Regions from separate parts of the Sphingomonas sp. S6 genome, predicted to be linked through region 2. Evidence: predicted binding sites of a transcription regulator. Region 2 holds the regulator's gene; the other holds the start of a gene.
What was found. The regulator LexA, encoded in region 2, represses DNA repair genes until DNA is damaged. The targets are predictions, from matches to a motif close to GTTCCNCNCTTGTTCT.

Region 1 (14,734 bases), 280 kb from region 2:
GCGGCGAAATGCTCCGGCGCCATTGCCTTGTTCGACTTGCCCCACCAGACCGTACCGTCAGTTTCGGCATCGCGAACGATAAACTTGTCCTGCGCGGACCGGCCGGTATGCGCGCCGGTTTCGACGACCAATGGTCCGTCGGCGCTGAGCTTGCCCTCGCCGCGCGCGACGGCGGCTTCGACCAATCGCGCCGTCACCAAGTTCCAGTGCAGGTCGGCCCGCGTTTCGATACCCTGTGCAGCAAGACCCGCGTGCGGAATGCGCTCGTTCACAATCATCCTCCCATGACTCGCCACGGCCTGCACATCCTGGGGAGGGCTGTGCGCACGCCGCTGATATCCCATCATATAGGATACAGCGTTTAACACGTCAAACACTTGACGCAGGGGCAGGTGTTGAGCCGCGGCGCGCTTTGCCCTACGCCACCCTACATGGATCGAAGGCGCCCCAGAGCATGACCGCGACGATCGCGCTGGTCGACGACGACCGCAATATCCTGACGTCCGTCTCCATCGCGCTCCAGACGGAGGGGTTCCTGACCCGTGTCTATTCGGATGGCGAAACGGCGTTGAAGGCACTGACCGACAACCCGCCTGACCTTGCCATCTTCGACATCAAGATGCCGCGGATGGATGGCCTCGAGCTACTTCGGCGATTGCGCGAGAAGAGCCAGATTCCGGTCATCTTCCTGACCAGCAAGGACGACGAGCTGGACGAGGCACTGGGCCTGGCGATGGGCGCGGACGATTATATCGCCAAGCCTTTCAGTCAGCGCCTGCTGATCGCCCGCATCCGTGCGATCCTGCGCCGGACCGAGGCGGTGGCGAGCCCCGCCGAGGAGGGCGAAACGACTGCTGCGGCCCCGCTCGTCCGCGGGCGCCTGTCGATGGACCCGGCGCGGCATCGCACCACTTGGGACGATGCGCCGGTCACGCTGACCGTCACCGAATTCCTGATCCTCGAAACGCTCGCGCAGCGCCCGGGGATCGTCAAGACGCGCAACCAGTTGATGGATGCCGCCTATCAGGACGACATCTACGTCGACGACCGGACGATCGACAGCCACATCAAGCGGCTGCGGCGCAAGTTCCGACAGGTCGATCCCGAATTCGACGCCATCGAGACGCTGTATGGCGCCGGCTACCGCTTCTCCGAAGAGTGAAAGCGGCGGCAGCGACCGGCGACGCGAGGCGAGCGACCTCGCGCTCCGCTGGTCGGGCCAGATCTCGCTCACTCGCCGCATCCTGGCGGTCAACATCTTCGCGTTGCTGCTGCTGGCGGGCGGGTTCTTCTACCTCGATTCGTACCGCAGCCGGCTGCTCGATGCGCGGGTGGCGCAATATGTTCGCGAAGGGCGGCTGATCGCCGAATCGCTGGCGATGGTGGGGCCGGAGCAGCGGGATGACCTCATTACGCGACTGGCGCGAGACACCGGCGCTCGGCTGCGTATCTTCGACGATGGCGGGCGGACGATCGCCGACAGTCGCGACCTCGGCGTCCGCAACGCCGTGCTGCTCGACCCGGACAAGCAGGCATGGAACCAGAGCGTCGCCCGCTTCCTCGATGCGGCCATCGATACGATCGTCGGCGCTGTCCGCCCGCCCTTGTATCGCGAGCGCGGGGACGGACGCGAATGGCCGAACGTTTCGATTGCGGCAGCGCAGAGCAAGGTGTCGGGCAGCATCTGGCGGGCGCCGGATCGTACTCCCGTCATCACTGTCGCGGCGCCGCTGCCGGGCAAACGCGTGGTCATGAGCACGATCAACGCGCGCGACATCACGCAGACGGTGCGGATCGAACGGTTCCGGCTGAGCATCGTGCTGCTCGTCGTGACGCTCGTTTCGGTGCTGCTGTCGCTGTTTCTGGCGCGCACCATCGTCCGGCCGCTGCGACGGCTGGCGCGGGCGGCGGTGCGGGTGCGGCTGGGGCGTGCCCGCGAGGTCGTGGTGCCGCGTCTGCCCTCGCGCCGCGACGAGATTGGCAGCCTTGCTCGGGCCCTGTCCGACATGAGCCTTGCGCTCCGGGCGCGGATCGATGCGACGGAGGCGTTTGCGGCCGACGTGACGCATGAGATGAAGAACCCCCTTGCCTCGCTGCGGTCGGCCGTCGAGGGGCTAGGACGAGTGAAGGACCCGGAGTTGCAAGCTCGGCTGCTCGGTATCGTGCGCGACGACGTGCATCGGCTCGACCGGCTGATCACCGACATTTCAGAGGCATCGCGCCTCGATGCGCAGCTCAGCCGCGCGCATTTCGAACCGATCGATGTCGCCGCGATGATCCGCGCGCTCGTCGCCCAGCGCATCGAGCGCGTGGTGGAGCGCGGCATCCGGCTGCGGGTCGACGATGATGGCCTGCCATTGGTCGTGCTCGGCGAGGGCGCGCGGTTGGAACGGGTGTTCGAAAACCTGATCGAGAATGCGTTATCCTTCTCCCCGGACGGCGGCGTCGTCGCCATTGCCGCGGCATGCAGTGACGAAGACGTCGTCGTCCGGGTCGAAGACGAGGGCCCTGGCGTACCCGAAGAAGCGCGCGAGGCGATCTTCCGGCGCTTCCAATCGATCCGGCCGGAAAGCGAGGCATTCGGCCAGCACAGCGGCCTGGGTCTCGCCATTGCGCGAACCATCGTCGAGGCGCATCAGGGCAGCATCATCGTCGAATCGCGCGAAGACCGGCTGGCGGGCGCGCGCTTCGTCGTGCGCTTGCCGATCGCAGGCGCGCCATCTGCGGCGGACTGAGCATCATGACCATCCTTTCATCGGAAATGCTGCACGCGACCAGCGTCGCGATCGACGGGCATGTCGTGCTGATCCAGGGCGTGTCCGGCACCGGCAAGTCCGATCTGGCGCTGCGCCTGATCGATCGCGGGGCGGTGCTGGTCAGCGACGATCGCACGCTCGTGGTACGGCAGGGAACCACGCTGCGCGCGCGGGCGCCGGAGACGATCCGCGGCCGGATCGAGGTGCGGGGCCTCGGCATCGTCAGCATGGCGCAGGTGGATGACCTGCCGGTCGCATTGATCGTGCATCTGGGCGGTGAGGCGCAGCGCATGCCTGAGCGGCGAGAACGGTTGCTTGCGGGGATCGCCGTACGCGAGCTTGCGTTCGACGCGCATCACGCCTCAACCCCGCTCAAGATCGAATGGGCGGTCCGCCAACCTGGGGCGACGCCCGCGTGACACGCCCTCCCTTCTCCGCCCGCTTTGCAGGGACGTATTGATGACCAAGGACATTCTGCTCGTCACCGGCCTGTCGGGTGCGGGCAAGTCGACCGTGTTGAAGACGCTGGAAGACTTGGGCTGGGAGGTGGTCGACAATCTGCCGCTCGCCCTGCTCGATCGACTGCTGGAAGCGCCGCTGGCACAGGGTGCTGCGGATGGCACGCAGCCGCTGGCGTTGGGCATCGGTGCGCGCACGCGCGACTTCGACCCGAAGCGGATCATCGAGCGCATCCGCGCGCTACGCGAAGGCCATGGGCTCGACGTCGGCATGCTGTTCCTCGATTGCGCGGGGGCCGAGCTCGAGCGGCGCTATTCGGAGACGCGGCGGCGCCATCCGCTGGCACCGGATCGGCCGGCGAGCGATGGCATCGCGCGCGAGCGCGAGCTGCTGGCGCCGCTGCGCGAATGGGCGAATCGGCTGATCGATACGACCGACCTCAGCGCCAACATGCTCGCGCAAAAGGTACGGTCGACCTTCGCCGTGTCGGGCAGCGACGCGCCGGTGCTGTCGATCCAGTCGTTCGGTTTCGCCCGCGGCATCCCGCGCAACGCCGATCTGGTGTTCGACATGCGCTTCCTGCGCAATCCGCACTGGGACTCCGTGCTGCGACCGGGTACCGGCCTAGACGCCGACGTTTCCGCTTATGTCGCCGCAGACCCCGCCTATCCCGCCGCGATGGAGCAGATCGGCAGCCTGCTCGAACTGCTGATTCCGCGCTATCGCGCTGAGGGGAAAGCCTATGTCAGCGTCGCGATCGGCTGCACCGGCGGCCGGCACCGATCGGTCCATGTGGCGGAACATCTCGCTCGACGGTTGCGCGACGCGGGTTTTTCGCCCACCATCACGCATCGCGACCTGGGGGCCGCACCGCAGGACTCGCTCGAGGGGCCGCCGGCCAGCAAATGAGTAACGTAACCGATATGATTGGCCTGGTTCTGGTGACGCACGGACGGCTCGCCGAAGAGTTCGTGACCGCCATGGTGCATGTCGTGGGGCCGCAGGAGCGGATCGCCACCATCTCGATCGGCCCCGACGACGACATGGAAGAGCGCCGCGCGGACATCGCCGCGGCAATCGCCGCCGTCGATACGGGGCGCGGCGTCATCGTGTTGACCGACTTGTTTGGCGGAACGCCGTCCAACCTCGCCATCTCGCTGATGACGCGCGGGCATGTCGAGGTGATTGCGGGGATGAACTTGCCGATGCTGATCCGGCTGGGGTCTGCGCGCAAATCGATGAAAGTTGTCGAAGCGGTGGCTGCGGCGCGCGAGGCGGGACGCAAATATATCTCGGTCGCATCCGAGGTGCTGGGCGAGGCGGCGGCATGAGCGCCGGGATCGAGCGGACCGTCCTGATCACCAACAAGCGCGGTCTACACGCGCGTGCCAGCGCCAAGTTCGTGACCCTCGCCTCCAGCCAGCCGGTCGAGGTGCAGGTGCGCAAGGATGACGGCGCCGTCACCGGCACGTCGATCATGGGACTGATGATGCTGGGCGCCGCCAAGGGCGATTCGATCACGATCAGCGCTGCCGGCGACGGCGCGGAGGCGGCGGTGAGCGCCTTGTGCGAGCTGGTCGAGGCGAAGTTCGGCGAAGACTGAGCGCGCCGACCCGTACGGGTCGGTGGTTTGACTTGAACGCGCCGCGCGGAGCAGCGCCGGCCGTGTGCGTCGTTTTGGCCTTGCGCCATCCCTTGGCTGGCGCGAAGGCACGACGCACGATGCCCCGAGAGATTACCGCCTTTTCCAACCCGCTGGTCAAATATGCCCGCGAGCTGCGCGACAAAAAGCATCGTCGCGGCGCGCGGCAGTTCATGGCCGAGGGATTGCGCATCCTGACCGAAGCGCGCGAGACGGGCCGCCTGCCCCGCATCCTGTTCTACGCCGCGGCGAATGCCGATCATCCGTTGGTCCATGCCCTGTCGATCGACGTCGAGATGGCGGGCGGCGAGTCGATCCAGACGACTCCCGACATCCTGTCCAAGCTGTCGGGCAAGGATAACCCGCAGGCGGTCGTCGGCGTATTCGACGAATTCGATCGCACGCTTGCCGATCTCGACCGCAACAGTGCCGGCATCTGGCTAGTCGCCGAGCGACTGCGCGATCCGGGCAATCTCGGCACGATCTTGCGCACTGCCGATGCGGTGGGAGCCGGCGGACTGATCCTGATCGGCGAGTGCGTCGATCCCTTCTCGGTCGAAGCCGTTCGCGCGAGCATGGGGGCGTTGTTCACCGTACCCGTCGTGCGGAGCGGTTGGGAGGACTTCCTCGGCTGGCTGCGCCAGGGGCCGGGGCAGCTGGTGGGGCTGAGCCTCGACACCACCCACGACTATCGGGGTGCGACCTACGCAGCGCCGACGTTCCTGCTGACGGGCAATGAGGCGCAGGGGATGCCGGCGGATTATGCCGGGGCATGCGACCTGCTGGTCAAGATTCCGATGCTGGGCAAGGCGGACAGCCTGAACGCCGCTGTGGCGACGGCGGTGATGGCCTATGAGGTTCTGGCACAGCAGAGCCAGTAGTCGCCGCATTTCCCGGCAACATAGACAACATCAACACCTTGGCGGAAACGATCGGGGCTGATCGTTTCGGTTGCTGTACCCATGCTGCCCGCAAAGGGGCCGCAGGTAACAGCAAGCCATCTATCCGCCGATCATACCGCTGATGCGCACCGCGCCGCCGTCGTTGAAGACCCGGCCGGATACCATGCCAGTAATCCGAGCGCGGGCACCCTCTTCGACATAGACGTCGCCAGCGACCATGCCGCTGATGCGGACGTCGCAGCCGGGACGAATGACGACATCGCCCGCGACCATGCCGGCGATGCGGCCGTCCTGATCCATCACGATATCGCCGGGGTGCATGCCCTTCATAGCGGCCTCGCTCATTCGGCCGCGTCGGGTAGGCGCAGCACGTCGTCTCCATAGCGCGCCAGAGCCTCGACCGGTTCCGCGACGCCGATCTCGCGTGCCCCGGGTTCGATGTTGAGGTCGCGGAACTTGCGTGCGGACACCAGAGCACGGCTCTCAAAGCTGGAGACGAAGCTGTTGTAATTGTTCACCGCCGTGGTGAGGCCGCTGCCGACCTTCCGTAGATCCTCACCGGCCTTGGCGAGACGGTCGTACAACTCCTTGCCCAGTGCGCCGATCGCCCGGGCTTCGCTGGCGAGCTTTTCCTGACGCCAGACCGCCGCGACGGTGCGGGCGATGGCGATGAGGTTCGTAGGGGTGGCGAGCAGGACCTTCTTGTCGAAGGCATAATCCCATAGCCCCGCGTCATGCTCCAGCGCGGCGGAGAGGAAGTGTTCGCCGGGGACGAACATCACGACATATTCGGGTGTGTCGTCGAATTGCGACCAATAGGCCTTGGCGCTGAGGCCGTTGATATGTGCGCGCATCGAGGCGGCGTGAGCGGTGAGGCCGATATGGCGTTCGTTCTCGTCGACCGCACCGAACGCGTCCTGATAGGCGTTGAGCGACACCTTGGCGTCGATGATCAGCGACTTGCCGCCGGGCACGCGGACGATCGCGTCGGGGCGCAGGCGCCCGCCCTCCCCGTCCGCGACGCTGACCTCCATCGCGAAATCGGTGTGCTCGGCGAGGCCGCACGTCTCGAGCACGTTGCGCAGCTGCTGTTCGCCCCAGCGGCCGCGGGCCTTGGGCGCGTTGCGCAGCGCGTTGACGAGCTTGGCAGCTTCGCCCGAAACGCGCTCCTGGCCGAGGCGCATCTGTTCGATCTGGCCCTTGAGATCGCCGAAGGCGTCGCGGCGTTCGGCCTCGACCTTGGCGACACCCTCTTCATAGCGCGCCAGGCGGTCGTTGACCGGCTGGAGCAGCGACTTGAGGTTGCTGCCGGCGAGCTCTTCGGACTGGCGGAAGCGTGCTTCGGCGCGGTCGAGGAACGCCTTTTGCGCGTCGGTCAACGCCTTGTTGGCGAGATCGTTGAACTGCGTCGCCATCAACTCCTTTGCTTCGCGCATGTCGGCGAGGCGGGCTTCGAACGCCTCGCTCTGCGCCTGCATCGCGGCGAGATCGGCGCGGGCGGCATCGCGATCGGCGCGGATCGTGGCGAGTTCGCGGCGGAGCAGGTCGGCAGCGGCGAGGCTCTGGTCGATCTGCGCGCGGAGATCGATCAGGCGCACCTCGGCCGCCTCGACCTGCGCACCCGCGGCGGCGAGATCGGCGCGCGCCGCATCGCGGTCGCTGCGAACGGCGAGGAGTTCGGTGCGCAGCGCGTCGGCGGTGGCGATCCGGTCGTCGACCTGGGCGCGCAGGCCAGCGAGTTCTCGCATCGCGTCGTTGCGTTCGCGCTCCACCGCGTCGCGCGTCCGGGCGACGAGCTCAGCGTCGGCGACCTTGCTCTGCGCGACCGCCAGATCGGCGGCGAGCCGGCCGCTGCGACGGGCCGCCAGCAGCCAACCAATCAGCAGGCCGGCGGCAAGCGCGAGAATGGCAACGACAAGCAACTGATCCACGAACGTCCCTTCGAAAGGTCACAAAAGTCACGCCGAAGAGGGTGTTTTTCCGTGACGATCCCTTGGCCTATGCCGGGAACATAGATCGAACGAAGCGTGTAGGACAGCCCCTTTTTCAATCCGACCGGCTGAGAGGTTGGACACGCGCGACCGGGCGGCTACGATAGCGCTCACAAGAAGCAGGGGAGAATGTCGTGGGCAGTGGTTGGCTGGGTGTCATGGGCGCCGCAGTGCTGGTGTCGGGCGCGGTGCCCGCCGCGGCACAGGTCAGCGCCGCCGGCGATCCCTTTACAAGCGACCCGACCGGGATCGTCGCCGATCCCTGCCCTGCCCATCCCAAGGTTAGCTGGACCGAGCAGCAGCTGCACAATCTGACCCGCGATTTCGGGCAGCTATGCCGCTATCGTGCCGCAAATGCCGCGCTGACGGAACGCCCGCGGGTCGTGTTCGCCGGGGATTCGATCACGGACAATTGGATCAATTTCGATCCCGCCTTTTTCACCAACGGCGTAATCGATCGCGGCATCGGCGGGCAGACGACGCCGCAGCTGCTGGTCCGCTTTCGCCAGGACGTAATCGATCTGCACCCGCAGGCCGTCCACATCATGATCGGCACCAACGACATTGCCGGCAACACCGGTGCGGCGACGATCGAGACGGTGGAAGGGCATATCGCGAGCATGGCGGAGCTGGCGCGGGCGCATGGCATCCGGGTGATCCTCGCCTCCGTACCGCCGGCGGGCGCCTTCCCCTGGGCGAAGGACAAGCAGCCGGTGCCGCAGATCGCGACGCTGAATGCGTGGATCCGGGATTACGCCCAGCGCGAGGGGTTCACCTATGTTGATTATCATCCCGTGCTGAACGACGGACGGGGCGCGATGAAGCCGGGGCTGGCGAGCGATGGTGTGCATCCGACAGCGGCCGGCTATGCGGCGATGCGGCCCGTGGCGGAGGCGGCGATCCGCCGGGCGCTGGGTGGACGGGGAGCGGGCCGATGAAGCGCCTCGCCCTGATTGCCGCGCTGCTGGCCGGCAGTACGCCCGCCTATGCACAGCGGCTGGCGACCGTCGAGCGCAATGGGGCGCTGGTGTCGGTCGAGCCCTACGGACCGGGGATCGTGCGCGTGACGATCGCGACGGATCGGGCCCAAGCGGAAGGCCTGCCGGGATATGGCATTTCCGGCAAAAGCGACGATGCGGGCTGGGCCCGGCAGCGTGGTAGCGACGGCAGTGACGTCTTCGCCTCGAGCAACCTGCGCGTCACCGTGGCGGCGCAACCCTGGCCCAAGCCGCCGAGCCAGATGGAACGCTATTTTGCTCCGTCCTTGCCGCCGGTGTCGATCCGCTTCGATCGTGCCGACGGCACGCCGCTGACGGCGATGACCGGGTGGGAGATGGCGCCACACGACGTGACCGGCGAGCATACGTTCCGTGTCGGCGCGACCTTCGCCGACACGCCCGACACGCATTATTACGGCCTCGGCCAGTATCAGGACGGCGTGCTCGATCTGCGCGGGCGGACAATCGACTGCCGCCACGATTACGATCGCCCCGCCGGCGAAGCGGTGTGCGTGCCGTTCATGGTGACGGACAAAGGCTATGCGATCCTGTGGGACAATCCGTCGGCGACGATGGTCTCGCCGGGGTTGCACAGCCAGACGCATCTGCAATCCAATGTCGGCGAGCGCGTGTCGTTCTTCGTCATCGCCGGGCGGACCAGTGACGATCTGTATGCGGGCTATGCCAGGCTGACCGGCGCGACGCCGCTGCCGCCCAAAGCGGCATTCGGCCTGATCCAGAGCAAGGCGCGTTACGAGACACAGGCGGAGCTGACCGCGGTGGCGGACGGCTATTGGCAGCGCCGCTATCCGCTCGACATCATCGTGCTCGACTGGTTCTACTGGACCCGGATGGGGCAGATGGACATCGACCGGACGGCCTTTCCCGACCCGGCCGCGATGAACGCCCACCTGAAGTCGCAGGGCGTCCGCAGCATCGTCAGCATTTGGCCGCGGTTCGAGAAGGAGAGCCGCTGGTTCGACACGCTCGCCGCCAAGGGCTGGCTGCTGCACGACGCGGACGGCAAGCCGGTGGACGGATTACCGATCCGGTCGGATCGCGCGGGCGCACTGATCGATAGCACCAATCCGGACGCGCGCGCCTGGTATTGGGGCAAGATCCGCGACGATATCTTCAGCGCAGGCTTCGACTTCGCCTGGCTGGACGAGACGGAGCCCGATCTGGTGCCGGACGGCTTCCACTATGCGATCGGCACCGGCGATCGCTATCACAACGTCTTTCCGCTGCTGCATACGCTGAGCGTCGCGGAAGGGTCGGCGCGCGATCGACCGGATATGCGCAATTTGATCCTGTGCCGGGCGGCGTATCTGGGGACGCAGGCCAATGGCTGTCTGTTCTGGTCGTCGGACGTGCGCTCGACGTGGGAGGCGTTGCGGCGGCAGGTGCCGGCGGGCCTGGGCATGACGGCGAGCGGCATCGCCTATTGGTCGAGCGATACGGGCGGGTGGCAGTGGCCCAACGGCCCGGCGGCCCGGCGCCCCGTGCTCCTCGATCCGGCGGGCGCGACCGCCATGGCGCCGTCGTATCGCGACTATCCCGAACTGTTCGTGCGCTGGTTCCAGTATAATGTGTTCACGCCGACGCTGCGCATCCATGGCCAGCGACCGGCGACGGCGATCTGGGACTATGGCACGGCGGCCGAACCGGTGCTCGCCGCCTCGCTGCGGCTGCGGTACGAGCTGCTGCCCTATATCTATGCGTTGGGACGCCAGACCAGCCTGACCGGCGCACCGTTCATGCGGGCGCTGTTCATGGATTTCCCCAACGATGCGACGGCCAAGACGCTGGGCGACGAATATATGTTCGGCCCCGCCCTCCTCGTCGCGCCCGTCACCGAACAGGGGGTGACCAGCCGCCGCGTCTATCTGCCCGCCGGGACGGACTGGTACGATTTGTGGACGGACAAGCGCTACACCGGCAGCCAGTGGATCGACGCGGCGGCGCCGATCGACCGCATCCCGGTCTTCGTGCGCGCCGGATCGATCCTGCCGATCGGGGAACAGGTGCAAAGCACCGCACGCGAGCAGGGGCTGGCCAAGGTCCGCGTCTATCCGGGGCGTGACGCGCGCTTCACGCTGTACGACGATGACGGGACGACCAACGCCTGGCGCACGGGGGGCGGACGCAGTGCGACATTGGTGTGGAATGACGCCAGCGGCCGGCTGTCAGTTGAGGGACGGCTGCCGACCGGGCAGGCGCTGGACCCGTTGGTCATGGTGATCGGGCGGTAGCGACGCTGCGTCCTTGACGGCGGCGTCGGCGAGGCCAATGATAGCGATAACGAAAGTTGGAGAGGCTATCATGGCAGCGCCGTCGCGACGCGAAATCCTGGGGGGTGCGGCGCTCGCCGTCGCCGGCATGGCGGCGCCGGCCGCATGGGCCGCGCACCCTGACGACAGTCTGGAGGCGATCGCCGCGCGCAAGGGGCTGCGCTTCGGATCGGCGATCCCATGGCAGCCGGGCTCCCCGGCGGGCCTGCCAGTCCGCGACCCAGGCTATGCGCGGCTAATCGCCCAGCAATGCGGGCTGGTCGTCGCCGAAAACGAGATGAAGTGGCAGCGGCTGCGCCCGGCGCCCGACGTGTTCGACTTCGCGCCCTTCGACACGATCGTCGGCTGGGCGGAGCGCAACGGTCTGGCGGTGCGTGGGCACAATCTGTTGTGGCATCAGCCGAAATGGCAGCCGAAGTGGCTGAACGCCTATGATTTCGGCAGCCGGCCCCGCGCCGAAGGCGAACGGCTGCTGACAACGCATATCCGCACCGTGCTCGGCCGGTATGGCAGCAATATCCGCAGCTATGACGTGGTCAACGAGGCGGTCGATCCGGCGGACGGCCACCTGTACGAAACCGCACTGTCCAAGGCGATCGGCGGGGCGGAACCGACGCTGGACCTCGCCTTCCACACCGCGCGCGCGGCGGCGCCGGGCGCGCAGCTGGTCTATAACGATTATATGAGCTGGGAACCGCACAACGAGGCGCATCGCGCGGGCGTGCTGCGGCTGCTCGAGGGGTTCCGGCGACGCGGCGTGCCGGTGGACGCGCTGGGCGTGCAATCGCACCTCATCACCCAGAGCGCGGACGGCCGCGCGGATGTCGGGCGGTTGCAGGGCGAGTGGCGACGGTTCCTCGATGCGGTGACGGGGATGGGCTATGCGTTGCTGATCACCGAGCTCGACGTGCGCGACAACAACCTGCCAGCGGACATTGCGGTGCGGGATCGCGCGGTGGCGGACTTCACCCGCGGCTATCTGGACGTGACGCTCGCCTATCCGCAGCTGCGCGACGTACTGGTGTGGGGCCTGAGCGATGCGCACAGCTGGATTCCGGGCTTCGAGCCCCGCACCGATCGTGCCGCGCGGCGCCCGACGCCGTATGACGCGGCGCTGCGGCCCAAGCCGATGCGGACCGCCATTGCGGAGGCCTTTGCTGCGGCGCGCCCGCGCTGAACTGTTTTCCGGACCGGCATGGAGCCGGCCGGCAATGAGGGGAGACGATGATGAAGGCCATGATCGCACTGGCGCTCGCCACGGTGCCGCTGAGCGCCGTGGCGGCGGGGCAACAATCGGCGCCGGCGCAGGGGAGCATCTTCGACAAGGCGATCAACCAGCCCGGTATCGGGTGGAGCGTCTATGGTCCCGGCCAGACCGCCAAGCAGGTGCCGGCGGCCGACGTGCCCGGCGGGGCCGCCGTTCGGGTGCAGGTGAGCGAGGCGGGCGCGAACGTGTGGGACGTCGGCGCGACCTATCCGACGATCAAGCCGATCGCCGCCGGCGATACGCTGCTCGTGATGGTGTATCTACGCGCGCCCGAGGCCAAGGACGGTACGACCGTGCCGATCCCGGTCAACGTCGGCGGCGCCGACGCCCCCTACCCGCAGGTCACCGGCGAGACGGTGAACGTCGGTCCGGGGTGGAAGCGCTATTTCGTGTCGGGCCTGTCGAACCAGGCGTTCGCGGCGGGCAAGGCGCGGATCGGCGTACAGCTGGCCGGAGCGAAGCAGGTGATCGAGGTGGGGCCAGCGTTCCTGCTCGACCTGGGTGCCGGGTTCGATCGGTCGAAGCTGCCGCACAACTGACGGATACGAAAAAAGGCCGGCTCCTCGATCACGAGGAACCGGCCCGGCAAGGTGGAGGCGGCGGGATATCCCGCCGCCTTTTTCGTCAGAAATTGCCGCGCAGGATGAACGAGAAGCGGCGATCGTTCATGAAGTAGGAGCGCGGGGCGAGCTGGGCCGGATCGCCCGTATACGCCTGCAACGTCTTGGTGACGGTGTTGGTCAGGTTCACACCCTGGACGCCGATCTTGATCGCCTTCGTCACGTTCAGGAACGCGGACGCGTCGAGCTGGCCGGAGGCGTCCTGGAAGATCGACGTATAGGGGAAGATCACGTCCGCCGCGGTCAGAAGATACTTCGACCGCCAGTTGTAGGCGGCACGCAGCGAGATCGGCCCCTTTTCGTAGAAGAGCGTCGCGTTGACGTTGTGCTTCGACAGGCCCTCCAGCGGCAGGCTGCCACGCACCGTCTGCGCGGCTACGTTGGTCACCGGCGCACCGCCGTTGAGGAACGAGTTCGGCAGACCCGAGCTTTCGATATACGAATAATTGCCGGTGAAGCCGAAGCCGTTGAGGAAGCCGGGCAGGAAGCTGAACGTCTGCTGATAGGCGACCTCGACACCCTTGATCTTACCGTGACCGTTATAGTTCGCCGGCCCACGCGTCAGCAGTGGGAACGTCACGCCATTGTTCTGCAGCGGCAGGCTGACCACCGACTGGTAGAAGAAGTTGGACACGTCCTTGTAGAAGGCATCGACGGTCAGCGACCCGACCTTCGAGAAGTACCATTCCGCCGTCGCGTCGAACTGCCATGCGGTTGCCGGCTTCAGATACGGATTGCCGACCGTGCTGAGGAAGTTGCCGTTGCCGTCGATCGTGATCTGCTGGAAATTGCGGATCAGCGCCGAATCCGGCCGCGTCAGCACCTTCGATCCGGCGAGACGCGCGATCAGGTTCTGCGTGACGCCGAACTTCAGGTTCACGCTCGGCAGCCAGTAGGTGTAGCTGTTCTTCGCCTGGTTGTAGAGGTTGACCGAGTTCACCCCGGCGAACTGCTGCAGCAGCGCATAGCCCGTCGGCCCAAGGTTGCAGACGCCGCCCGGCGTGCTGGGCGTCGCACCCGGAGGGGCACCGGCGGGGGGAGCCGCGATGGCGCAACGCGAGCTATACGGGTTGGAAATGTTCAGCGTCGCCTGGTTGGGCACCGTGGTCGTCCCGAACGAATCGAGACCGGTGCGGACATAGCGAACGCCGGCGTTGCCACTGAAATCGAGACCGCTACGCGACTTGAACGAGATCATCGCATAGGCGGCGGTATCGCGCTGATGCACGCGCTGGATTTCACTGGGCAGATAGGATGTGCCGGCCACGACGCCCGGACGCTCGGCGAGGGGCATCCACTGCTGCTGCGTATTGCCGTTCTGATTGCGCGAGACGGCTTCCACCTGCTTCAGGAAGTTCACCGCCGTGCCGTAGCCGTTGATCATATCGCCATTGTAGAAATAGGCGCCCGGCGGCGAGTTGGTGGCTCCGCGGAAGAAGTTGGGGAAGGTGTAATATTGCGCCTGGTTGCCGCCGTATTGGTCCAGCGTGACAGGATAATCGCCCGCCCAGATTTCGCTGAGCATGCCCCAGTTATAGGTCGAATACTTCACATTCTGGTCGCGATCGGCATAGCGTGCGCCGAAACGAGCCTTATTGAAGAAGCTGTCGTCGGCGAAGTCATAGGTGACGTCCGCCTTGAACTGATATTCCTGACCGACGCTGTCTTCGCTGTGGTCCATTGCCGCACGCCAATATTGTGCGCGCGGATCAGCAAAATACTGAGCGTCGGTTTCGCCAGCGAGGATCGTGTTTGCAGGCTGCGCCCAGCTCGCCGACAGCGTGTTCGGCTTGTGCGAGATGACGCTG
Region 2 (14,734 bases):
TCGAGGATCCGCTGAACCTGCGCCGATAGCCGTTCGGTCGCGCGGGTAGCGGCATCGACGGCATGCCCCGTCGCATCGGCAATCGCCCGAACCTGCCGCTCGACCGTGTCGCCGGTGGCACGGCGCATGGCCTCGGCGCTCGCTTCCTCCATCTGGCTGGCCGCATCGGGAATGACGCTCGCCAGCGTCTCGCGCGCTTTGTCCGCCGCGACGGATGCGGTGTCACGGACGCGGAGCAGCGCGTCGACGAGCCGCGGTGCGGCCTCCTCGGCGAAGCGATGCGTGCGATCGATCGTTTCGTCGACCATCATGCCGAGCGCATCGGCCTTGGCACGGCCATCGTTGAGCGTCTGGAGCAGGGTGCCCGATAGCCGATCGAGCGTCGTTGTCTGTTCGGCAATAACGCCGGCGATCGCCTCGATCGCATCATGCGTGCTTTCCGCAGCGGTCACGAGCGCGAGCAGTTCCGGCTTGGCGGCGACGACGACCTGCTTGCTCGACGCGATGCGCGAGTCGAGCCGTGCGAGCGCTTCGGGCAGCGTCTCGTCGATCTCGCGGGCGGCGGCGTCGAGCGCGATGAGCAGCGATTCGGTGGTGCCGATCGTCCGCGTCGCCATCGCCTCACCGGTGCGCAAGGCCTCGGTCATCGCATCCGCCGAGCCACCCAACGCGCTGATCGACGCGGCGAGCAGCTGCGACCGGTCGACGCCCTGTGCGTGCAACGTATCCAGCCGCGTTTCCACCCGCTCGATCCCGGCGTCGAGCCCGGCGAGCAGCGATTCGCTGGCACCACGCTGGTCGTGCAGGCGCAGTGTCACGCGGTCGATGACGTCCTCGACGGCAGCGATCCGTTCCCCCAAGGCATCCGCGCTCTGACGCGCAGCGGTGTCGAGCGCCGCCTGGTTGGCGCGGAGCATTGCCAGCATCGCCTCGCCCTGCGCGGCAATGCCCTTGCGTGCCTCGTCCACGGCGTCGGCGGTCCGGTCGAGCAGCGCGTCGACCGCATCGGACATGTCGCCCGTGACCGATTCGAGCCGTGCGCCCGCGGTTTCGCTGGTCGCCTCCATGCGCGCGATATGCGCAGCGAGCTTCTGCGCGGCGCCCCCGGCGACGAGGTCCGCCTCCCGGCCGCGGTCGGCCAGCGCGGCGAGCTTCGCCTCCAAAGCCGCGGCATGCTCGCCGGCCGCGAGACCGGTATCGTCGAGCAACCGGCCGGCCTCCGCCACCTCGGCCTGCGCGCGGGGCAGCGAGGCGAGAAGCACGCCGAGGTGGGTCTGCGCCTCGGCTACGGCTTCGGACAGCGCGCGGGCGTGGGCGTCGGCTTGGCCGATCTCAAGCGCCATGCCACGTCCGACGGCAGCCAGCCGTTCGTTGGCGCCATCGCCCATCGCCATCAGCGTGGTGATCTGGTCGGCCAGCTGGCGGCGGTTGGCGTCGAGCGAGCGGGAGACGGCGGCGACCGTCCGCTCCAGACTGGCAGCCTCGGCACGCATCGCCTGGGCGGTGCTGCGGAATCGCGTCGCCTCGCGCCGGCTGGTTCGCATGGCGAGCAGATAGACGATGCCGATGAGGGCGGGGATCACCGCCAGCGCGGCGATATATTGGGCGAGGGGGACGGGCAGCAGGAACGGAAGCTGATCGCGGGCGAGCCAGAGCATGCCGCCGATCCAGGCGATGGAGGCGGCGATCGCCAGCGTCGGCGCCAGCCACGTCGCACGGCGCGGCTCGACCTCGACCGCTTCGGTCCAGGCGAGCGGTTCGCCGCCGTGATAGTCGCCGTGGCCGCCCATCGATTCGGGCGTGGTCGGTTCCAGCTCGTACCGGCCCAGGGCATCGTCGGTGGCTGCGGCTTCCGCCCGCATGTCGATAATCATGGAACCCCCGTTCGTGTCCGCCGGGCTTAACCATGTTCGGCACCGTCATAAAGCGAAAGTGCAACACTTGGTTAAGTGGTGGTACGCTAAGCGGGGTCTCATGGCGTATGATCCCGGAGCGATCGACGCGGCGCTGGCCGCCGCAGTGGGTGACGAACCCGGGCTGATCGCCGAATTGCGGCTGGCCTTCACCGAAAGCGCCGAACGGGCGCTGGCGGCGATGGACGCGGCGACGACCCGCGACCAATGGCGTGACGCGGCCTCGCGACTGAAGGGGCTGGCGGCGAGCTTCGGAGCAGTCCGGCTGATGGCGCTGGCGGCACAGGCGGCAGACGGCGCACGCGATACTGCTATCCTCGGCAAGCTGCGTCGATCGGTGATGCGCCTCTAGACGCAATCCGCCCTAGGCAGGGGGAAGATGACCCCTTAACAGCGCCAGATGCTCGCCGGCCTTCTCTTCGCCATGCACGACGCGGACGATCGGCCCAACATGCTGACCGCGACGCTGCCCTTCGGTGGCGTGACGCTGATCGAATATCAGGCGCGTCTGCTGATCGCCGCCGGCGCATCGCAGATCATCATCGTCGTTGCCCGCCTGACGCCAGAATTGCTGGGCGCGATCAATCGCATAGGCAAGCGTGGCATCGCCGTCGACACGGTGCGGACTGCCGCCGAGGCGGCAGAGACCCTGCACCCGCTGGCCCGCGTGCTGATGCTGGCGGATGGGCTGACCACCACTGGCGATACGCTCGCCGTACTGGCGCGCGAGGGCGGCGATGCGCTGCTGGTGGTGCCGGAGGATCAGGTGGGCCCGGGCTATGAAAGGCTGGGCGGTGGTATGGTCTGGGCAGGCGTTGCCCGACTGGAATCGCGTCGCCTGGCCGAACTCGCCGCGATGCCACGCGACTATGACGTGCCCTCGACGTTGGTCCGCCTCGCTTCGCAGGCACGGGCAACGCATATCCTGCTGCCGCAAGAGGCGGTCCGCGCGAGCCATGGCGTCGGTCATTCCGCGCAGGCGCTGGAAGCGCGAAGCCGGCGCGCGATGGCGGCGATGGTGTCGTCGCGAAGTGGGTGGTTCGAACGCTACATTGCTGCACCGCTCGCCCGGTCGGTCATTCCGTTGCTGGTGCCGCGGACGGTGCCCATCGTCGCCGTGGCGGGCGCGGGAGGTATGTTGGGGCTGCTCGGTACGACGCTGACGGCGTTCGGGCACGACGTGTCGGGGCTGCTGTTGACCTTGGTCGGCACGCTGGGCCTCTCGCTCGGCGCCATCCTTGCCGATCTGCGTGACGAATCGGGCAGTGCGACATGGCTGGCTCGCGCCGCCGCGATCCTGCCGGCCCTGGCGGTGTTGGCCTATGGCCATGATGCAACCCAATTATCCGTCGATGGTAGTGAGCAGATGCTGGCTCTGGCCGGTGTCGTGCTTGCGGGTCTTGGCGAGCGCGCGCTGGGGCCGGCGCCGCGCGCCACGTGGTGGGGCAGTCCGCCAGCCTATTTGCTGCTCGTCTGGATCGGGGCGCTCCTGTCGTCGCCCATGCTCGGACTTGGGCTTGCGGCGACCTATGCCGCCGCAACATTGGCCGCTGGAATCGAGCGATTGCGGACCCTTGCATAACGCTGTCTTAATGATGGAAGCGTAGGCAACCACATCATGGCGGTCGGAACGGATCAGGCGGAGCGGGATGCGCTCGCCACGCGCATCGGCGCTGCGACCCGTCTCGCGGCGCGCGCCGACGCGCGCCTGACCGGTGCGATCGACGATTTCTTCGTTGCTGAGGATTCGCGGCTGGATGAGCGGACGCGCGTGGCGCTGGGGCGCATGCTCGCAGCCGTCGTGCAGGGCGTCGAGACGGATATCCGCCGTCACGCAGCCCGTGTCCTTGCAGGGCAGGGTGCCGATCGCCAGGCCGAACAGCTGCTGAAGGGGCACGAGGACGTGGTGCGACGCCTGTCGCGTGCCGGCCTGCTTCGCGATCGTGGTCTGATGGACGAATTGATCGCGCAGGTACGATGCGACCGAATCGCTGCTGCGCTGCCGTCGCAGGCGGGTGCGCCGGATCAGCCAAGCCTGCTCGTTCGCCTGGCCGAGGTCGATGACGGCGTCGTCGCCGGCGCGGCCCGGGCGTTGATGACCGCAGAGGCTCGGCGCCGGGCCGCGGTGGAGCAAGGCGGCGCAATGTCCGGCCTGCTGCCCGCCGAGCGGCATCATCAGTTGGTCTGGTGGGTCGCCGCCTCGATCCGCGAAGGCCGCATCGCCGTCTCGGGTGAGGACGCCGCCGTCGATCGCGCGATCGTCGAGGCAGCGCAGCGCAGTCTTGCCGCGCACGACGAGGGCCAGCGCGTGGAAGCATTGGCGGTCCGCCTCGCGAGCGCGATCGATGCGCGGGCGCACGAACTCGGCGATCTGCTGGTCGAAGCCCTTGGCGATCGTCGCCTGATCCTGTTTGTCGCAATCCTCGGCCGCGCGGTCGATCTCGACTTCATCGGCGCGCGCGCGATCGTGCTGGAGCCTGAGGGCGACCGGCTGTGGCTGGCGCTGCGCGCTGCGGCGCTGGACCGGCCTACGATCGCGCGGATCGCGTTGGCGCTTGCCGACGCCGATCCGCGGCGTGACATTGATATCTTTGCCGAGGAACTCGACGCCATTGCCGCCGTTCCCGTCGAGGCTGCGCGATCGGCGCTGGCCCCGCTGACGCTACACCACGACCTGCGTCTCGCGATCGATGCTTTGGCGCGAGAGGCTGGACGATGAGGCTGGACGGTATTCCCGACGTACCCGTCAGCCATGCGATGATCGATGGCGAGGGCCGGCTGGTCGCGGCCGACCCGGCACTTCTCGCGCTCAACGAAGCCGCAGGCGGTATGATGGGCGCGGCGCTGGCGGTGCCGCAATTGGCGACCGTAGCGCGTCTCGCGCGGCGGCTCGGCATTCTCGTGTCACGTGGCGTCGTGGTCGCCGACGGCGATACCGACCTCGACCTGTGGGTACGTGCCCAACCGGAAAGCGATGGGGTACGCATGGCCGTCAGTGGCTGGCGTGAGATGCGCGCGCGGCCGGTCATCGCATCGCCTGCAGCCCGATTGATCGAATCGGACGATCTCGCTTGGGATACGGATGGCGGACTTCGGCTGACGTTCGTGTCGATCGATGCAGCGCGGCGGCTGGGGTTCGACGCCTTGTCGCTGCTCGGGCAGCCGCTGACCGCCTTGTTCACGCTCGACTCCGATGGCGACGGTGCGCTCCCGATCCTCGAGGCGGTGGCGCGTCAGCGGCCGCTCGAGCGCCAGCAGGCGCGTGTGCGCGGCGGTGATGTCCGTGTCCTGCTAACCGCGCATGTGCGCCGCGACCCCTCGGGGCAATTTGCCGGTCTGTCCGGCATCGCGCGGGCTGAGGATGACGCGCCAGCACCGGCCGCCCCGTCGCCGATCGCGCCGGCCTTTACCGAAGGGCTCGACAAGGCGCTGCGCACGCCGCTTGCCCGGATCATCGCGCACGCCGACACGATCCACGCCGAGGCCGAGGGGCCGGTGCAGCGCGACTATGCCGATTATGCGTCGGACATCGCCAATGCCGGTCGGCATCTGCTCGGATTGGTCGACGATCTCGTAGATTTGCAAGCGATCGAGCGGCCCGATTTCGCGCTGGAAACCGATTCGATCGATCTCGCCGACGTCGCGCGCCGCGCGGCGGGGCTGCTCTCCGTCCGCGCGAGCAATGCGGGCGTCGCGATTGCGCGGCCGCTGCCCGAGCTGCGCATGCCGGCACAGGGCGATTTCCGCCGTGCGCTGCAGATCATGGTCAATCTCGTCGGCAATGCCGTGCGCTACTCGCCGGAGGGCGGTGTGGTGAGCGTCACCGCACTGCGCACCGGCGGTATGGCAGAGGCGGTGGTAGCCGATCAGGGCAAGGGCATCGCGATCGAGGATCAGGCGCGCATTTTCGAGAAGTTCGAGCGCGTCGATCCGACCGAGGCGGGCGGCAATGGCCTGGGCCTGTATATCGCGCGGCGTCTAGCGCGGGCGATGGGCGGCGACCTTACGGTAGAGAGTGCGCCCGGTGAGGGCGCGCGGTTCACGCTCAGCCTGCCGGTCTGAACGCGGCCCCGAAGCGTTTCGCGGGGCGTCAGCGTCGGATGCGACGCGCGACCAAGATCAAGAGCAATCCACCAACAGCGAGCGCGGCACCGCGATCCGCCCATGGCCGCTGGTCGAGCATGAAGCTCTCCTGCGGCCAATGGACGTAGCCGAGGCCCTGGCCGACCCACAGCAACCCGACCAGCGTCAGCATGACGCCGATCGAGATGAGGACCGGCCGGGCCCGGCGCATCAGCGCTGCTCGACCGGAACGTACGAACGCTGCGTCGGGCCGGTGTACAGCTGACGCGGACGGCCGATCTTCTGGTCGGGATCGGTGATCATCTCGTTCCACTGCGCGACCCAGCCGACGGTGCGGGCGAGGGCGAACAGCACGGTGAACATCTCGGTCGGGAAGCCGATTGCCGACAGGATGACGCCCGAATAGAAGTCGACATTCGGGAACAGCTTCTTCTCGATGAAGTAATCGTCCGACAGCGCCAGCTCCTCGAGCCGCAGCGCGGTGTCGAACAGCGGATCGTTGACCTTCAGCGCGTCGAACACCTCACGCACGGTCTTCTGCATCACCGTCGCGCGCGGGTCGTAATTCTTGTAGACGCGGTGACCGAAGCCCATCAGGCGGAACGGATCGTTCTTGTCCTTGGCGCGCGCGATGAACTCAGGGATACGCTCTGGCGTGCCGATCTCGCGCAGCATGTTGAGCGCGGCTTCGTTCGCGCCGCCATGCGCCGGACCCCAGAGGCAGGCGATGCCCGCCGCGATGCACGCGAACGGATTGGCGCCCGACGAACCCGCCAGACGCACGGTCGAGGTCGACGCGTTCTGTTCGTGATCGGCGTGGAGGATGAAGATGCGGTCCATCGCCTTTTCGACGGCCGGGTTCACCTCATACGGCTCGGCGGGAACGCCGAAGGTCATGCGCAGGAAGTTGCCGGTGTAGGACAGCGAGTTGTCCGGGTACAGGAAGGGCTGGCCCACGCTGTACTTGTACGCCATCGCCGCGATCGTCGGGATCTTCGCGATCAGGCGGTGGGAGGCGATGGTGCGCTGCACCGGATCGTGGATGTCGGTCGAATCGTGATAGAAAGCCGACAGCGCGCCGACGACGCCACACATGATCGCCATCGGGTGCGCATCGCGGCGGAAGCCACGGAAGAACGCCGCGAGCTGTTCATGCACCATGGTGTGGCGCGTGATCGTGTTCGTGAAGCCCGTCAGCTCATCCGCCGAGGGCAGCTCGCCGTTCAGTAGCAGATAGGCGACTTCCATGAAGCTCGACTGTTCGGCGAGTTCGCCGATCGGATAGCCGCGATGCAGCAGAACGCCTTCGTCACCGTCGATATAGGTCAGTTTCGACTGGCACGACGCCGTCGAGGTGAAACCCGGATCGTAGGTGAAGTCCCCGGTCTGCGCGTAGAACTTGCGGATGTCGACGACGTCCGGTCCGACAGTGCCGGACATGACCGGGTAGTCGAAATCCTTGCCGTTCACGGATACCTTTGCGGCTTCGGTCATCTGGTTGTCCTTCCTATCAGACTTGCATCTGGTCCGCGATGCGGCCGAGGCTTTCCTCTTTGCCGAGCAACGCGAGCACGTCGAAAATGCCGGGCGAGGTCTTGCGCCCGGTGAGAGCGGCGCGGAGCGGCTGGGCGACCTGTCCGAGCTTCACGCCCGTGCTGTCCGCCACCTGCCGTACCGCTGCTTCGATTGTCTCCTGATCCCACTGCTGCACCGCGTCAAGCGCGGCGTGCAGCGCAGCGAGGAGCGTTCGAGCGTCGGCGGTCAGCAGGTCCGAAGCTGCCTGATCCATGGCGAGCGGCCGGACCGCAAACAGGAAAGCGGCGCCCTCGCTCAGTTCGTTGAGGTTGGCGGCGCGCGCCTTCAGCACCGGCATCGCGCGGGTGAGCAGATCGACGTCGGTATAGCCGCCGATCCCCGCGACCAATCCAGCCAGTCGCGCGTCGTCCGCGGCACGGATGTAATGGCCGTTGAGGTTTTCGAGCTTCTTCAAGTCGAAGCGCGACGGGCTCTTGCCGACCGCGTCGAGGTCGAACCATTCGGTCGCCTGTTCGCGACTGATGATCTCGTCGTCGCCATGGCCCCAGCCGAGACGGAGCAGGTAATTGTCGAAGGCTTCGGGCAGGATGCCGAGTTCGTCGCGATACGCCTCGATCCCCACCGCGCCGTGGCGCTTCGACAGCTTGGCGCCGTCGGTGCCGTGGATCAGCGGGATATGCGCGTAGACCGGCTCCGGCCAGCCATTCGCCTTGTAGATCGGCAGCTGACGGAAGGCGTTGTTGAGGTGATCGTCGCCGCGGATCACGTGCGTCACGCCCATGTCGTGATCGTCGACCACCACCGCGAGCATATAGGTCGGCGTGCCGTCCGAGCGCAGAAGGATGAGGTCGTCGAGCTCGCTGTTCTGGACCGTCACCGACCCCTGTACCTGGTCGTCGATCGTCGTCGCGCCCTCACGCGGCGCCTTCAGGCGCACGACGAAGGGCTGGCCGTCCGGCGCGGTGGCCGGATCGGCATCGCGCCAGGGCGAGCGGATACGCAGCGGCTGCTTCGCCGCCTGGGCCGCCTCGCGCTGCGCGGCGATCTCGTCCTGCGTCATATAGCAGCGATAGGCATGGCCGTTCGCCACCATCTGATGCGCAACCTCGGCATGGCGGTCGGCGCGCGCGAACTGGAAGACGGCGTCGCCGTCCCAGTCGATGCCCAGCCATTGCAAACCGGCGAGGATCGCGTCGATCGCCGGCTGCGTCGAGCGGGCGCGATCGGTATCCTCGATCCGCAGCAGGAACGTGCCGCCGTGGTGACGCGCGTACAACCAATTGAACAGCGCGGTACGCGCGCCGCCGAGGTGCAGATAGCCGGTGGGCGAGGGGGCGAATCGCGTGACTATTCCCGCGCCGTCGCCCGAACGATTTTCAACTGTTGCGCCCAACCGCGCTTGCTCCCAAAGTTTGAAACCTGATGGCCAGTTCAGCCGCCGCGGCCTCTAGCACGCGCTCCGTGCGCCTTCAAATGCCCCGGGGGTGGCATCGGTTGCGCGATCGTATGGAAGCGTGGCTGGACGCGGAACGCGATCGTATTGCGCTGTGGGTGACGGTTGCGTTCGGGACCGGCGCCGGCGGCTGGTTCCTGATGCCCGACCCGAACCAGTGGATCGCCGCAATGCTGGCGGCGCTGGCCATGGCCTGCGCTGCGGCGGCGATCGGGCGGGGCGGGCGGGCGGCGCATAGCGTCGCTGTCGGCGGTATTATGGTCGCGGCGGGCGTGGCGGCCGCGTGGTGGCGCGCGGAGCAGGTCGCGGCACCGGTACTGGCGCGGCCGGTCGTCGCCGTCGTGACCGGGCGGGTGACCGGGATGGAGGCGCTCGTCGCGCGCGATCTGGTGCGGCTGACGATCGAGAGCGATCCGGGGCTGGGATTGCCGCCGCGGGTGCGGGTCAACCTGTCGACCGACGATGTGCCGAAGGGGTTGGGTGAGGCGGCGCGGATCCGGCTGCGGGCGCGGCTGATGCCGCCGGCTGCGGCGTCGGTGCCGGGAGCCTATGATTTCGCGCGGGCGGCGTGGTTCGCCGGAATTGGCGCGACCGGACGGGGGTTCGCGCCGGTGGAGTTGCTGTCGCCCGGCGCGTCGGAGGGCAGCCTGCGGCGGCGCCTGACTGCCCATATCACGGATCGGCTGGAAGGGAGCCGGGGCGGCATCGCGGCGGCGCTGGCGACCGGGGACGAGGGGGCGATCAGCGAGCGCGATGCGGAGGCGATGCGGCGTGCGGGACTCGCGCATCTGCTGTCGGTCAGCGGGCTGCACATCACCGCGGCGGTGGCGGCGACGATGGTCTTGACGTTGCGGCTGCTGGCGCTGTGGTCGTGGCTCGCCATTCGCGTTCGGTTGCCGTTGGTCGCCGCGGGGATGGGGGCGCTGGCTGCCATCAGCTATACGTTGCTCACCGGATCTCAGGTTCCCACGATCCGGTCGTGCGTCGCCGCGCTACTGGTGCTGGCGGCGCTGGCGATGGGGCGGGAGGCGATGACGCTGCGGCTGGTTGCGGCAGGTGCGATGGTCGTGCTGGCCGTGCGGCCGGAAGCGCTGGTGGGGCCGAGCTTCCAGCTGTCGTTCGCCGCGATCGTGGCGATCGTTGCGCTCCATGAGCATCCGCGGGTGCGCGGATGGTTCGAGCCGCGCGAGGAGTCGCGCACGCGGCGTTTGCTGCGCGGGCTCGGGTCGCTGCTGCTGACGGGCGTGGTGGTCGAGGCGGCGCTGATGCCGATCGCGGTCTATCACTTCCATAAGGCGGGCCTGTACGGGGCTGCCGCCAATATCATCGCCATTCCGCTGACGACGTTCGTCGTCATGCCGCTGGAGGCGGGCGCGTTGCTGCTCGACACGATCGGGCTGGGCGGGCCTTTGTGGTGGCTGACCGACGGGCCGTTGCGGGCGCTGCTGTGGCTGGCGCATGTCGTGGCGGATGCGCCGGGCGCGTCGCTGGCGGTGCCGTCGATGCCAATGGGGGCGTTTCTGGCGATGATCGCCGGTGGGCTCTGGCTGGCGCTGTGGAATACGCGGGTGCGCTGGGTCGGCGTGCTGCCGATCGTCGTCGGCGCCGTCTGGGCGGCGTCGACCCCGCCACCCGACCTACTGGTGACGGGGGACGGGCGACATATGGCGATCCGGGTGGGCGGTCGGCTGGCGCTGCTGCGCGATCGTGCCGGGGACTATACGCGGGCGATGCTCGCCGAAAATGGCGGGACCGATGGCGAGCCATGGCTGCTCGACGATCTGCCGGAGGCCCGGTGCAGCCGCGATGCGTGCGTGGCGACGATCGACGGGCAGGGGCGCCGGTTTCGGGTGCTGGCGACCCGCAGCGGTTACCAACTTGCGTGGAAGGACCTGGTTGTAGCCTGTCAGGCGGCGGATGTGGTGGTGAGCGACCGGCGCCTGCCGCGTGCGTGCCGGCCGCGCTGGCTGCGGCTTGATGCGCCAGTGTTGCGACGGACCGGTGGCGTCATGCTGACCCTGGCGAGCGGGCGGGTGCGCACGGTGATGCACCCCGGGGATCGGCATCCGTGGCTGGTCGGGGCAAAGGTGGCGCCGCCGAGGACGGAGGGCACCACGCCGGCGATCCCGTTCTGATCACGCCATGCCGGCGCGCTGATCCCTCGCGACGGGCATGCCGCTCTGTAGTAGGAGGGCCCAACGCTGAGCCGCCCCTTGCTTCGCTCCGCTCGCGATGATGCCACTTGATCAACCTGATGTCATACCGCCTTAGAGCCTGACCCATTTCCACAGAGCCGTCGCCCCAGCGAAAGATGGGGCCTCTTGCGGCTCCTGTCGCCCGCTATCATCGGAAGATCCCAGCCTTCGCTGGGATGACGCCTGGTTCAACGGCGATGGATCAAACTCCAGAGACGGCTGGCGTTACCGTCCTAACCTGCGGGCAAAGAATCTAAAATCCTGATACGCCCCCCTCAACGGGACGTCGAAGGGGCCGTTTGAAAGTCACAAAAGTCACACGAACGACAGGGTCGTACGCCCCGTCGCCGCGGCGGCCTTGCATCAGTCGTAGCGGCGAAGGATGCCCGACAGCTTGCCCTGCACGCGGACGTGCGAGGGGACGTAGCGCTGGGGTTCATAGGCCCGGTTGGCGGGATCGAGCCGGATCATCGCGCCTTCGCGACGAAAATATTTGAGCGTCGCCTCGCTGTCCTCGATCAACGCAACGACGATCTCGCCATCGCGGGCGATGTCGGTGCGGCGGATCAGCGCGTAATCGCCGTCGAGAATGCCGGCCTCGACCATCGAATCGCCGGAGACCTCGAGCGCATAATGTTCGCCGGTGCCGAGCAACGCCGCGGGGACGGCGAGCATCGAGCTGCCTTCGAACGCCTCGATCGGCACGCCGGCGGCGATCCGGCCGTGCAGCGGGATTTCGACGACGTCATTTGCTGGCGAGGGGGCGGGACGCACATTGCCCGTGGCCGGAGCGCTCGGCGGCGCCGCGAGCGCGGGCGTTTCGGGCGCCTTGCGTTCGGAGCGTTCCGGCATGCGCAGCACTTCGAGCGCACGAGCACGGTTGGGCAGGCGGCGGATGAAGTTGCGCTCCTCCAGCGCGCTGATCAGGCGGTGGACGCCGGACTTGGACTTGAGGTCGAGCGCGTCCTTCATCTCCTCGAACGACGGCGAGATGCCCGTCTCCTCGAGCCGGTCGTTGATGAAGCATACAAGCTCGTGCTGCTTGCGCGTGAGCATAAGCGGTCCTTCCCCGTCAGAACAGACGCGGAACTTCTAGGGAACAATTCGTGGGGCGTCAAGCGATGACGAGGATTTCCGCCGAGTCGCCCGCGCGCGCCGCGGGGGCATCGATCGGTCGCACGATCAGGCAGTGTGAGCGCGCCAGCGTCAGCAGCATCGAACTGTCCTGAATGGTCGAGGCATAGGCGCGGCCGTCGCGCAGTTCCGCGCGCAGATAATCGGTGCGCGCGCCATTGGCGGGCAGGTCTTCGCCCAGGATCGCCATCGTGCTGCGCGGCAGCGGGTCCGCGGCACCAGAAAGGTGCGCGATCAACGGTTTGACGAAGAGTATGGCGGTGACGAAGGCGGATACCGGATTGCCCGGCAAGCCGAGCACCTGCATCGCGCCGCGCCGTCCCGCCATCATCGGCTTGCCCGGCCGCAGCGCGATCCGCCAGAAATCGATGACGCCGCTCGCCGCCTCCAGCGCCGGCCGCACGAGGTCGTGGTCGCCCACCGACGCGCCGCCGGTGGTGACGAGCAGGTCTGCGTCGACGCGGGCGAAGGCTTCGCGCAGGCGATCGAGGTCATCGGGCAGGATGCCGAGGTCGATCAGCTCGACCGGCAGATCGGCGAGCAGGGCCGCCAGCATCGCCCGGTTCGATTCGGGCAGCGCGCTCGGGTCGCCGCCGGTGCCCGGATCGACCAATTCGTCGCCCGTGGCGCAGATGGCGATGCGCACCCGGCGGTGGACCGCGATCGTGCCGATGCCGCCCGTCGCGGCGACGGCGATGCGCGCGGGCGTCAGCCGCTCGCCGCGCGCGATCAGGCGATCGCCGGCGTGAAAGTCGAGGCCGCGGCGGCGGGTGTTGCGGCCGAGTGTCGCTGGACCTTCGCCGGTCAGGTGGATCGTGGTGCCGGAGGCCGCGACCTCCTCCTGGATCATGACCGTGTCGGCGCCGTCGGGGAGTGCGGCACCGGTGAAGATACGCGCGGTCTCGCCAGCGCCGACGGTGCCGGCAAAGGGCCGGCCGGCGGCGCTTTCGCCGACCAGCGTCCACGGGCCGGGCAGGTCGGCGAAGCGGATCGCATAGCCGTCCATCGCCGACAAATCACTGGCGGGCTGGGTGCGGCGGGCGGCGATGTCGTCCGCCGCCCAGCGGCCGGCGGCGGCGGCGAGCGGCACGGTTTCGGTCTCGACCGGCGCTGCGCGCGCGAACAGGCGCGCCTGGGCTTCGTCGATCGGCAGCAGCGCCATGGCGTCAGGCGCGCCAGTCGCCGGAGGCGCCGCCGGCCTTTTCGAGCAGTCGGATGTCGGAGATCGTCATCGCGCGGTCCATCGCCTTCGCCATGTCGTAGATGGTGAGCAGCGCGACCGAGACGGCGGTCAGCGCCTCCATCTCGACGCCGGTCTTGCCGTCGGTGGCAGTCAGCGCGGTGGCGGTGATGCCGGCATCGTCGAGCGTCAGGTCGAGCGTGACACGGGTCAGCGGCAAGGGGTGGCAGAGCGGGATGAGGTCCGCAGTCTTCTTTGCCGCCATGATCCCGGCGACGCGGGCAACGGCGAGCACGTCGCCCTTCTTCGCGGCGCCGTCGCGGATCGCGGCGAGGGCGTCGGAGGCGATGGCGATGCGGCCGGTCGCGACCGCGCGACGCTGCGTCACCGCTTTGTCGCCGACGTCGACCATATGCGCGGCGCCGTCTGCGTCGAGATGGGTGAGGCGACTCACCCGACCAGTGCCCGCGTCGCGGCCTCGACGTCGTCGGCGCGCATCAGCGCCTCGCCGATCAGGAAGCAGCGCACGCCGTGCTGCGCCATCGCGTCGAGGTCGGCGCGGGTTTCGAGGCCGCTTTCGGCGACGAAGGTGCAGCCCTTGGGCGCCTTGCCGACCAGCTCGTACGTGCGGGCGAAGTTGACCGAAAAATCGTGTAGATTGCGGTTGTTGACGCCGATCAACCGCGACTTGAGGCGAAGCGCACGTTCCAGTTCGGATTCGTCATGCACCTCGACCAGCACGTCCATGCCGCAATCGAGCGCCGAGGCCTCGATTTCCGCCATCTGATTGTCGTCCAGCGCAGAGACGATGATGAGGATGGCGTCGGCGCCGATCGAGCGGCTTTCGGTCGCCTGCCAGGGATCGACCATGAAATCCTTGCGAATCACGGGCAGGTCGCAGGCGGCACGGGCGGCAATCAGATAGTCGTCGCTGCCCTGGAACCATTGTTCGTCGGTGAGGACCGACAGGCAGGCCGCGCCACCCGCCTGATAGGCGCGCGCATGGGCGGGCGGATCGAACTCGGCGCGGATCAGCCCCTTGGATGGGCTGGCCTTCTTGATTTCGGTGATAAGCGCATGGCCGGATTTCGCGTCGAGCGCGGCGCGGAAACCGCGCGGCTTCGTCACCGCGGCGATGCGCGCATCGAGATCGGCGAGGCTGATCGTCGCCTTGCGCGCGGCAACCTCTGCGCGCTTGGTTTCGATAATGCGGGACAGAATGGTCATCGGTAGGCGATCC

Region 1: a site for LexA is predicted at 7,866-7,881, ahead of rmuC (DNA recombination protein RmuC). Genes of this name have one in related genera too.

The regions. Positions count from the first base shown of each region.
Region 1 covers NZ_JBIEOE010000001.1:429,262-443,995, reverse strand. The annotation lists gene ACGVWT_RS02040 (phosphoenolpyruvate carboxykinase) at 1-278, opposite strand, end outside; gene ACGVWT_RS02035 (response regulator transcription factor) at 455-1,162, shown strand; gene ACGVWT_RS02030 (stimulus-sensing domain-containing protein) at 1,131-2,735, shown strand; gene ACGVWT_RS02025 (HPr kinase/phosphorylase) at 2,741-3,175, shown strand; gene rapZ (RNase adapter RapZ) at 3,216-4,124, shown strand; gene ACGVWT_RS02015 (PTS sugar transporter subunit IIA) at 4,139-4,546, shown strand; gene ACGVWT_RS02010 (HPr family phosphocarrier protein) at 4,543-4,818, shown strand; gene ACGVWT_RS02005 (RNA methyltransferase) at 4,938-5,738, shown strand; gene ACGVWT_RS02000 (hypothetical protein) at 5,859-6,104, opposite strand; gene rmuC (DNA recombination protein RmuC) at 6,101-7,690, opposite strand; gene ACGVWT_RS01990 (SGNH/GDSL hydrolase family protein) at 7,909-8,688, shown strand; gene ACGVWT_RS01985 (TIM-barrel domain-containing protein) at 8,685-11,000, shown strand; gene ACGVWT_RS01980 (endo-1,4-beta-xylanase) at 11,071-12,216, shown strand; gene ACGVWT_RS01975 (hypothetical protein) at 12,264-12,845, shown strand; gene ACGVWT_RS01970 (TonB-dependent receptor) at 12,931-14,734, opposite strand, start outside.
Region 2 covers NZ_JBIEOE010000001.1:153,356-168,089, forward strand. The annotation lists gene ACGVWT_RS00780 (hypothetical protein) at 1-1,874, opposite strand, end outside; gene ACGVWT_RS00785 (Hpt domain-containing protein) at 1,975-2,265, shown strand; gene ACGVWT_RS00790 (hypothetical protein) at 2,314-3,495, shown strand; gene ACGVWT_RS00795 (hypothetical protein) at 3,532-4,632, shown strand; gene ACGVWT_RS00800 (HAMP domain-containing sensor histidine kinase) at 4,629-5,975, shown strand; gene ACGVWT_RS00805 (hypothetical protein) at 6,004-6,207, opposite strand; gene ACGVWT_RS00810 (citrate synthase) at 6,207-7,490, opposite strand; gene gltX (glutamate--tRNA ligase) at 7,507-8,925, opposite strand; gene ACGVWT_RS00820 (ComEC/Rec2 family competence protein) at 9,039-11,120, shown strand; gene lexA (transcriptional repressor LexA) at 11,544-12,236, opposite strand; gene ACGVWT_RS00830 (molybdopterin molybdotransferase MoeA) at 12,295-13,476, opposite strand; gene moaC (cyclic pyranopterin monophosphate synthase MoaC) at 13,481-13,948, opposite strand; gene trpC (indole-3-glycerol phosphate synthase TrpC) at 13,945-14,721, opposite strand; gene trpD (anthranilate phosphoribosyltransferase) at 14,718-14,734, opposite strand, start outside.